DNA from 2 places in the Collibacillus ludicampi genome. Region 1 is predicted to be linked to the other one. Evidence: riboswitches for the same ligand, from Rfam matches in the RefSeq annotation. Region 1 holds a riboswitch; the other holds the start of a gene.
The links. A riboswitch is a leader RNA that binds a small molecule or an ion and turns the genes downstream of it on or off. The one in region 1 is predicted to bind cobalamin.
Positions count from the first base shown of each region.

Region 2: linked by a shared signal. The riboswitch ahead of cobJ (precorrin-3B C(17)-methyltransferase) and the one ahead of DNHGIG_RS13000 (precorrin-8X methylmutase) in region 1 are both predicted to bind cobalamin.

Region 1 is NZ_BOQE01000001.1:2,571,074-2,575,504, forward strand. It holds gene DNHGIG_RS12990 (CoA-acylating methylmalonate-semialdehyde dehydrogenase) at 1-573, shown strand, start outside; gene DNHGIG_RS12995 (aspartate aminotransferase family protein) at 596-1,951, shown strand; cobalamin riboswitch at 2,121-2,302, shown strand; gene DNHGIG_RS13000 (precorrin-8X methylmutase) at 2,586-3,236, shown strand; gene DNHGIG_RS13005 (cobalt-precorrin-5B (C(1))-methyltransferase) at 3,246-4,337, shown strand; gene cbiE (precorrin-6y C5,15-methyltransferase (decarboxylating) subunit CbiE) at 4,334-4,431, shown strand, end outside.
Region 2 is NZ_BOQE01000001.1:2,979,453-2,983,883, forward strand. It holds partial or broken gene cax (calcium/proton exchanger) at 28-1,077, shown strand; cobalamin riboswitch at 1,166-1,349, shown strand; gene cobJ (precorrin-3B C(17)-methyltransferase) at 1,591-3,210, shown strand; gene DNHGIG_RS15095 (sirohydrochlorin chelatase) at 3,229-4,122, shown strand; gene cobK (precorrin-6A reductase) at 4,119-4,431, shown strand, end outside.

The sequences.
Region 1 (4,431 bases):
GGGGATATCGCGGATGAATTGGTGGAACGGCTTGTCAAAGCGGCCGATGATATCAAGATTGGAAATGGTTTGGATGAAGGGGTGTTCCTGGGTCCAGTCATCCGTGAATCCAATAAAGAACGCACTTTGAAATATATAGAGATCGGTGAAAACGAAGGTGCACTTCTCTTACGAGACGGAAGAAAGGACGCGGCTACAAGTGCAGAAGGTTATTTCGTCGGTCCAACCATTTTTGATCAGGTGAAACCCGGAATGAAAATCTGGGCGGATGAAATTTTTGCACCGGTTTTATCGATTGTACGCGCTAAGGATTTAGAGGAAGCGATTGAGATTGCAAACCGTTCCGAGTTTGCGAACGGTGCATGCCTTTTCACCAATAGTGCGAAAGCGATCCGTCAATTCCGTGAAGAGATTGATGCGGGTATGCTCGGAATCAATCTAGGGGTTCCCGCGCCGATGGCGTTTTTCCCATTTTCGGGTTATAAGAAATCTTTTTACGGGGATTTGCACGCCAACGGTCGTGACGGAGTCGAGTTTTATACACGTAAGAAGATGGTAACCGCACGTTACTAATGCATGAGAAGGGGGTGAGAATATGGCTCTTTTAGAAAGTACGAGGAATGATGTGATTGAGAAAGATCGCAGGTATGTATGGCATCATATCTCCCCATACAATGATCAGGTGCCTCCCATGGTCGCTACGGAGGCCAAGGGATCTTGGGTCACAGATATTGACGGAAATCGATACCTTGATGCGATGTCAGGGTTATGGTGTGTAAATGTGGGATACGGCAGGGAAGAGCTTGCCGCGGCTGCCTACGAACAACTAAAAATTCTCCCCTACTTTCCGTTGACACAAAGCCATCTCCCCGCCATTCAATTAGCAGAGAAATTGAATGAGTGGCTCAAAGGCGAGTATGTGATCTTCTTCTCCAATAGCGGCTCTGACGCGAATGAGGTGGCTTTTAAAATCGCCAGACAGTATCACCAACAGAAAGGGCAGCACAGCCGTTACAAATTTATCTCCCGGTATCGCGCGTATCACGGGAATTCCATGGGAGCATTAGCGGCAACAGGGCAAGCTCAAAGAAAATACAAATATGAACCGTTGGGTACAGGATTTTTACATGTATGTCCACCCGACAGCTATCGTCGTCCTGATGGTGTGACAGTAGAGGAATTCAATCTCCAATGTGCACAGGCGATCGAGAATGCCATCATATGGGAAGGAAAGGAAACCATCGCAGGTGTTATTATGGAACCCGCGATCACAGGTGGTGGAGTGATCGTCCCGCATCCCGTCTATATGGAAAAAGTACAGGAAATCTGTCAGAAATACGGGGTTCTGCTGATCATCGATGAAGTGATCTGTGGGTTCGGCCGCACGGGGAAGGAATTCGGTCACATGCACTTCGGAGTGAAACCGGATATTGTGACGATGGCCAAGGGATTGACAAGTGCCTACCTTCCTCTTTCAGCGACAGCCGTTCGCAAAGAGATTTATGAAGCATTCAAAAACTCTGCCGAATACAGTCACTTCCGTCATGTGAATACGTTTGGCGGAAATCCTGCCGCATGCGCCCTGGCCATAAAGAATCTGGAGATCATGGAAAGAGAAGGTCTCATAGAACGCGCGAGGATTCTCGGAGAGCGTCTGAGAGAAGAAATGATGGAACTCTTGGAACATCCCCTTGTTGGCGATATTCGCAGTCTTGGTTTTCTCATGGGAATTGAGTTAGTGGAAAGCAAAAAAACGAAAGAGCCCGTTTCATTGGAGACCATAGGAAAGATCATTTCTGCCTGCAAGAAAAAAGGTTTGATTATTGGGAAAAATGGGGATACGGTTGCCGGATTTAATAACGTTTTAACATTATCACCGCCATTATCCTCCACCGATGAGGATTTGGATTTTATCGTGAATACATTGAAAACCGTCATGCGGCAGTTTTGAGTGAATAACAGCAAGCATTGAGATTATCAAAAATTTAAAAAAGGACTAGACAAAGCTTTAAAGAAACATGTATGCTGGACTCAGACAGATTCGTATCAACGGAACATGCTACATGTTTTGAAAATTTCATAGAGGAACGCAACGGGGTGCCCTTTAAAGAGGTTATGCGAGCTTTTTCGAACAACCTCTGATCATAAGGGGTAACAGGGAATCGGGTGAAAATCCCGAGCGGTCCCGCCACTGTAACCGGGGAATGTGCTTCCACTCATGTCACTCGATCACGAGATCGGGGAAGACGGAAGCACGTGATGATCCGGAAGCCAGGAGACCTACCTCGTTGTTCACACTGGTATTGCCTTCGCGGAAAGGGTATCGTGTAGATGGATTCTGAGGTAAAGGTATGCCTTCTTAGGTATTCCTTTGGTCTTGAGTGGTGCACAAAACCTCCTGCGTGGTGTAGGAGGTTTTCGTTTTATAGGCATCGCTGTATGCGTATCGTTCTTCTACTCCCTGTCCATGCGGGCAGGGAGTTTTTCGGTGATTCGCAGGCTTGGTGGTTCTCGCAAGCTTGACGAGTAAAAGTATGGCGAGCAATCCCATCCTGTCAGACAAGCAAAAGAGGAGGTTTGTACATATGGATTTCCATACCGCATTTCGGCCAGAAACCGTGCAACCGCAAGAGATCGAGTCCCGTTCGTTCGAGATCATCACCGAGGAATTGGGGGAACACTCCTTTACACCCGAACAGTTTGCGATCGTACAACGCGTGATCCATGCTTCAGCAGACTTTGAACTCGGAAGAAGCCTTCGGTTTCACAAAGATGCGATCGTCAGCGGCATCAAAGCCATCCGTGAAGGAAAGGGAGTCGTCGCGGATGTGCAGATGGTGCAAGTAGGGATTTCAAAACCGCGGATTCAAAAATATGGCGGGGATGTACACGTGTTTATCTCCGATCCGGATGTCATTGAAGAAGCCAAACGGTTGAATACCACCAGAGCAATCGTTTCGATGCGCAAAGCGGCTGCAGTCGCGGACGGAGCGATCTACGCGATCGGCAATGCTCCCACAGCATTGTTGGAGTTGATTCGTCTTGTCAAAGAAGGAATCGCTCGCCCGAGCCTCATCATCGGCGTTCCCGTCGGTTTTGTTTCGGCGGCAGAATCAAAGGAAGAATTATTGAAACTTGATGTGCCGTTCATTACGAACATCGGGCGCAAAGGAGGAAGCCCTGTCGCGGTTGCTGCTGTGAACGCTCTTTCGCTCCTCGCGGAAAAAATGGGGTGATCTTTGTCCATGGAGGAGAAGCCTTTACGTCATGGTTATACCACGGGTGCAACTGCCACGGCGGCCACGCGGGCAGCCTTGGTCGGATTGATCGAAGGGAAGATTCCGCACGAAGTAACGATCCAAATTCCTACTGGAGATCTAGTGCGTTTTGAAGTGGTGGACGGCTCAGTAGAGCCTCATTCTGCTTCGGCCGTTTGTATCAAGGATGGCGGAGATGATCCGGATGCCACCCACGGTGCGCGTATCGTATCGACCGTTTCCTTTCAGCGAGAAGGAATTACACTTGACGGCGGAATCGGAGTAGGACGTGTCACCAAACCGGGTCTTCCTGTGCCTATTGGTGAGGCTGCGATCAATCCTGTACCGAGAAAGATGATTCGCGAAGTCGCCCAGGAAACACTGCAGGAGTATGGCGTCTCTCGGGGAGTCCATATCATCATCTCCGTCCCCGATGGGGAAGAGATTGCCAAAAAAACGTTAAACCCGCGATTAGGCATTATTGGCGGGATTTCCATTCTGGGGACACGCGGAATCGTCGTTCCTTTTTCCACTGCGGCTTACAAGGCATCGATCGTGCAAGCGATGAATGTAGCGCGCCTCGCTGGGCATAAGCAGATTGTCTTGACCACCGGGGGACGCAGTGAGAAATACGCGATGCGTATGTTTCCGGAGTTCGCGGAAGAGGTTTTTGTCGAAATGGGGGATTTCGTCGGTTTTTCACTGAAAGAGGCAAAGCGTCAACAGTTTGAAAAGGTATTTCTCGTCGGCATGATGGGCAAGTTTTCGAAAGTGGCGCAAGGCGTGATGATGGTACATGCCAAGAGCGCACCGGTCGATTTTCACTTCCTCGCCGAAGTCGCTCGGGAAGCGGGGGCGGATGAAAGGCTGCTTGAGGAAATCCGCGGGGCAAACACCGCATCGCAAGTGGGCGATATGATGCGGGAACAGGGATTGATGGGATTTTTCGACCGTCTGGCTTACTATTGCTGTAAAAAAGGACTCGAGCATGTGAACGGCGGTCTTGCGATCGAAACACGTTTGACAACATTGCAGGGTGAGTTCCTGGGGATGGCTACGATAGAGAGGGGATCCTTATGATTCGAATCATTGGTGTGGGTGATGACGGACACGCTTCATTACCTGCTGCATATTGGGATTATATCCAATCCGCAGATATTCTTGTGGGCGGAGA
Region 2 (4,431 bases), 410 kb from region 1:
TAGTTACTACAGGCAAGAAAGGAGGATCTTTACATGCATCGGTTCATGTTGATTTTGTTAGCATTGGCTTTGCCCTTAACGATAGCCGGAAGTGTGTTTCACTGGAATGAGATCCTGCTTTTTGCACTGGCATGTCTGACGATTATCCCACTTGCGGGGATTATGGGGAGAGCCACGGAAAGCATCGCGATCCACAGCGGACCCCGGGTTGGAGGATTGTTGAATGCGACATTCGGAAACGCCGTCGAATTGATTATCGGGATTCTCGCTTTAAAGAAAGGGTTGCATGAAGTGGTTCAAGCTTCCATAACCGGTTCCATTATCGGCAACCTTCTGCTTGTTCTGGGTTTAAGCTTTCTCGTGGGAGGGATCCGCCACCCTGTGCAACAGTTTAGCAGAATGATCGCGAGCACGAACGCTTCGATGATGATGCTTGGCGTGGTGATCGCTCTTGTAATCCCGGCGATTTTTACGTTAAATAAACCAGGTATTGCCGGACCATTATCGGTAGGTGTGGCGTCAATCACACTGCTTTTGTATATCCTTGGCCTTTATTTCTCTCTTTTTACTCATCGGAAAATTTTTTCCTATACAGAAAGTATGGAAGAGGAAGAGGCTGAATGGACATTGGGTAAGGCGATCGGGATACTGGCAGTCTCTTCGCTCATTGTCGGTTACGTTTCTGAAATTCTGGTACGGACAATCGAAACTGTATCGGTGACACTCGGTTGGTCAGAAATCTTTATCGGGGTCATCATCGTTGCGATTATCGGGAATGCGGCGGAACACAGTTCTGCGATCTTGATGGCGTGGAACAACAGGATGGATCTGTCATTGGAAATTGCTTTAGGGAGTTCTTTGCAGATTGCCATGTTTGTAGCGCCGGTCTTGGTGTTTGCGGGACTGGCGATGGGGCATCCGTTACAATTGATCTTCTCATGGCCGGAATTAGCCGCGATGACGTTAGCAGTGATTTTGGTCACTCTTTTGGCCGGCGATGGCGAATCCAACTGGTTAGAGGGAGCGATGGCCCTAGGAGCGTATTTGATCTTGGGGATCGGATTTTATTTTTTGTGAATGGTTGTCAAAGACAATATGCAGTTTCTTTGTAAAAGTCAAGACTAGACAAAGTTTCCTTTAACCCTGTATGCTGAAATTACAATTGCATAGTGAACAACAGCAAGGTGCCCTAGCTTGCTAGGGGTAACAGGGAATCGGGTGAAAATCCCGAGCGGTCCCGCCACTGTAACCGGGGAATTTTCTTTCGAGGATGCCACTCGTCACACGGGGAAGGTGAAAGAGAGTGATGATCCGGAAGCCAGGAGACCTACCTTGTTGTGTACACATGAAACCCTCGAGGATAGGGAATTGTGTAGAATTGATCTTGACAATGGGAAGGAGATCCTGACTCCTTACTGTCATGTATCATGTACACAAAACCTCCTGTATCGTTGAAGCATGGAGGTTTTCTTCGTTTCGCATGAAACGTCGTACTGACCTCTGCCACTCTGTCCGTCGCGGGCAGGGTTTTTTTATTCCGCAGGTGCGGACCATCAGAGGATGTAAAGTTTCTTGGGGCAGGTGAGAATCATGAAACGAGGGAAATTACTGATCGTGGGTTTCGGCCCCGGTGATTTTGCCCATATCACGGAGCGTGCGCGTGAAGCGATTCAAGAAAGTGATGTAATTATAGGCTACAATACCTATGTCGATCTGATTCGCGGTCTTTTGACCGATCAGGAAATCGTACGTACGGGAATGACAGAAGAAGTCAGCCGTGCTCAGGAAGCGGTTCGCCAAGCGGAAATGGGGAAAACGGTAGCCGTGATTTCGAGCGGGGATGCCGGAGTATACGGCATGGCGGGCCTGATCTATGAAGTGTTAATCGAAAAGGGATGGAAGGAAGAAGAGGGCGTATCCGTTGAAGTGATTCCGGGCATTTCCGCCATCAACTCTTGTGCGAGCTTACTGGGTGCACCAGTCATGCATGACGCATGTACGATCTCATTGAGCGATCACCTTACGCCTTGGGAGTTAATCGCACACAGGATTGAAGCGGCAGCAAGCGCCGATTTTGTGATCGCTCTCTATAATCCCAGAAGTGGGCGTAGAACGAGACAAATCGTGGAAGCTCAAAGAATTTTGCTCAAATATCGTTCCAAAGATACGCCGGTTGGGATCGTAAAGAGTGCATACCGTGAACGGCAAAAGGTAGTCATCACGACGCTGGATCGCATGCTGGAACATGAGATCGGCATGTTAACCACCGTGATCATCGGTAATTCTTCGACGTTTATCTATGACGGGAAGATGATTACACCAAGAGGATATCAAAGGAAATATACGTTGGGGGAAAGCCACCAGCGGCTGAAACCGGGTGACCGTTTACGTCCGGAGAATGAACCGTGGGCCTTACATGACGAGACAAACGACAAAACAAATGATATCCCGGCTACGAATCAAGTATCTGCTCCGCCCAGTCCGTTGGAACTGGCAGAAGAGGCACTGCTCTTACTCGGGAAGGCGTCCCAATCACCTGAAGCGGTTTCACAATCATTTCCAAAAGCTGTTTTCGAAGTGGCGCTCTCACCGGGTGTCGCCAATAAAAAATTCACTTCTGCACAAATGCGTTACCTTGCAGACATTGTGGAAGATGACGGGGAATTGGAATACACGCCCAATCATTACATCATTCTGCGCAAACCGACCACAGACCCTTCACAGATGATTGAAAGGTTGCGTGCCAACGGGTTCTTGCTGAATCCTGTCGGTGCCGTTGTCAATGTCAAGGCTTGTGATTTTTGTGATGGTGAGAAAACGGAAGCGCTTCCCTATGCGGAAACGCTTGCGAAAAAGTTGTCCGGTCTTGCCGTTCCCAAAGAATTGCACATTGCAATCAATGGATGTGGTATGGCTTGTTATGGTGCAGCGCTTGAAGATATTGGGATTATCTATCGCCGCGGAAAATTTGACCTCATGCTTGGAGGAAAACGAACCGGGCGGAATGCGCATGCGGCCGAGATGGCAGCAGAAGGGATCGAACCGGAACGGATCATCGAGACAATCGAAGCGATCGTGGCTGCATACAAAGAAAAGGCGTTTCCGAATGAAGCGTTTCACAAATTTTTTAAAAGGATCGGGAATATCGAAGGATTTGTATATAAAGAAGAGCAAAAAGCGTTTGCTATCGACTCGGTCTGTGGGGATTAGCGTGAAGGGGGGATGCAGATGGAAGCGATTCTGTTTATAGGTCACGGGAGCCGGGATCCCGAAGGAAATCAGCAATTGCTCCAATTTACGAATCAGGTGGCCAAACGTTTGACGGAACCGGTCATCGAAACATGTTTTCTGGAGTTGGCTTTGCCTGATATTCGTGACGGGATTCGTTCGTGTGTGAAGAGAGGTGCGACCCATATCACCGTTGTTCCATTGATGCTTTTTCCTGCAGGCCATTTCAAGACACATATTCCGCATGAACTTTTTCATGCGATGGAAGCGTACCCACATGTAACGTTTAGGTATGCGCAAGCACTGGGGGTCAATGCGTACACGCGATCCATTCTCGAAGATCGACTGTTCCAGGCGGGGTTTAAGCATGATGGAGAGGGCCGCAGCGAATCTGCCGTCCTCGTTGTAGGGCGGGGCAGTTCCGATGCGGATGCGAACAGCGAGTTGTATAAAATGAGCCGATTGCTCTATGAGCGTGCACCGGTTGCCATGGTGGAAACCGCTTTTATGGGAGTGACAGATCCGTTATTTGCGCAAGGAATCGAAAGATGTGTGCGTTTAGGGGCTCGAGAGATTTATGTTCTGCCCTATTTTCTCTTTACCGGTATCTTGATCAAGCGAATGGAACAGGCAATCCCTTCTCTTGAAGAAATTTACGGCATCCGTATCGTTCTGGGGGAGTACTTCGGGTATCATTCACTGTTGGCCGACCTCGTCTTGGAACGAATCTCGGAAGCGAAGCAAGGGATTGGTGCGCCTCTTGATGAATTGATCATCCTGGCCAAGCATCACCATCATGAACATCATCATGAACATCATCATGAACATCATCATGAACATCATCATGAACATCATCATGAACATGCGTTTGCGGTTAAGGAGGAAAGGCCATGAAGCTCGTGTTAGCGGGAACGAGCGATGCGCGGGAATTATGTGTGAAACTGAAGGAAGCGGGACACCTGCTAACGGCGACAGTGGTGACAGAAAGCGCGAAAGAAAGTCTGGAACAGAGTGGTATCCCTGTGCGTGTTGGGCGCTTGCCGGTTGAAGGTTTTGTTTCCTTAATCAAGGAGATCGACGCGAAGTGCATCATCGATGCGAGTCATCCGTTCGCGGAGGAAGCACACCGCACAGCAATGGAAGCGGCAAAACGAGTGAATATTCCTTATATTCGTTTTGAACGTCCCGGCCTCGTTTATGATA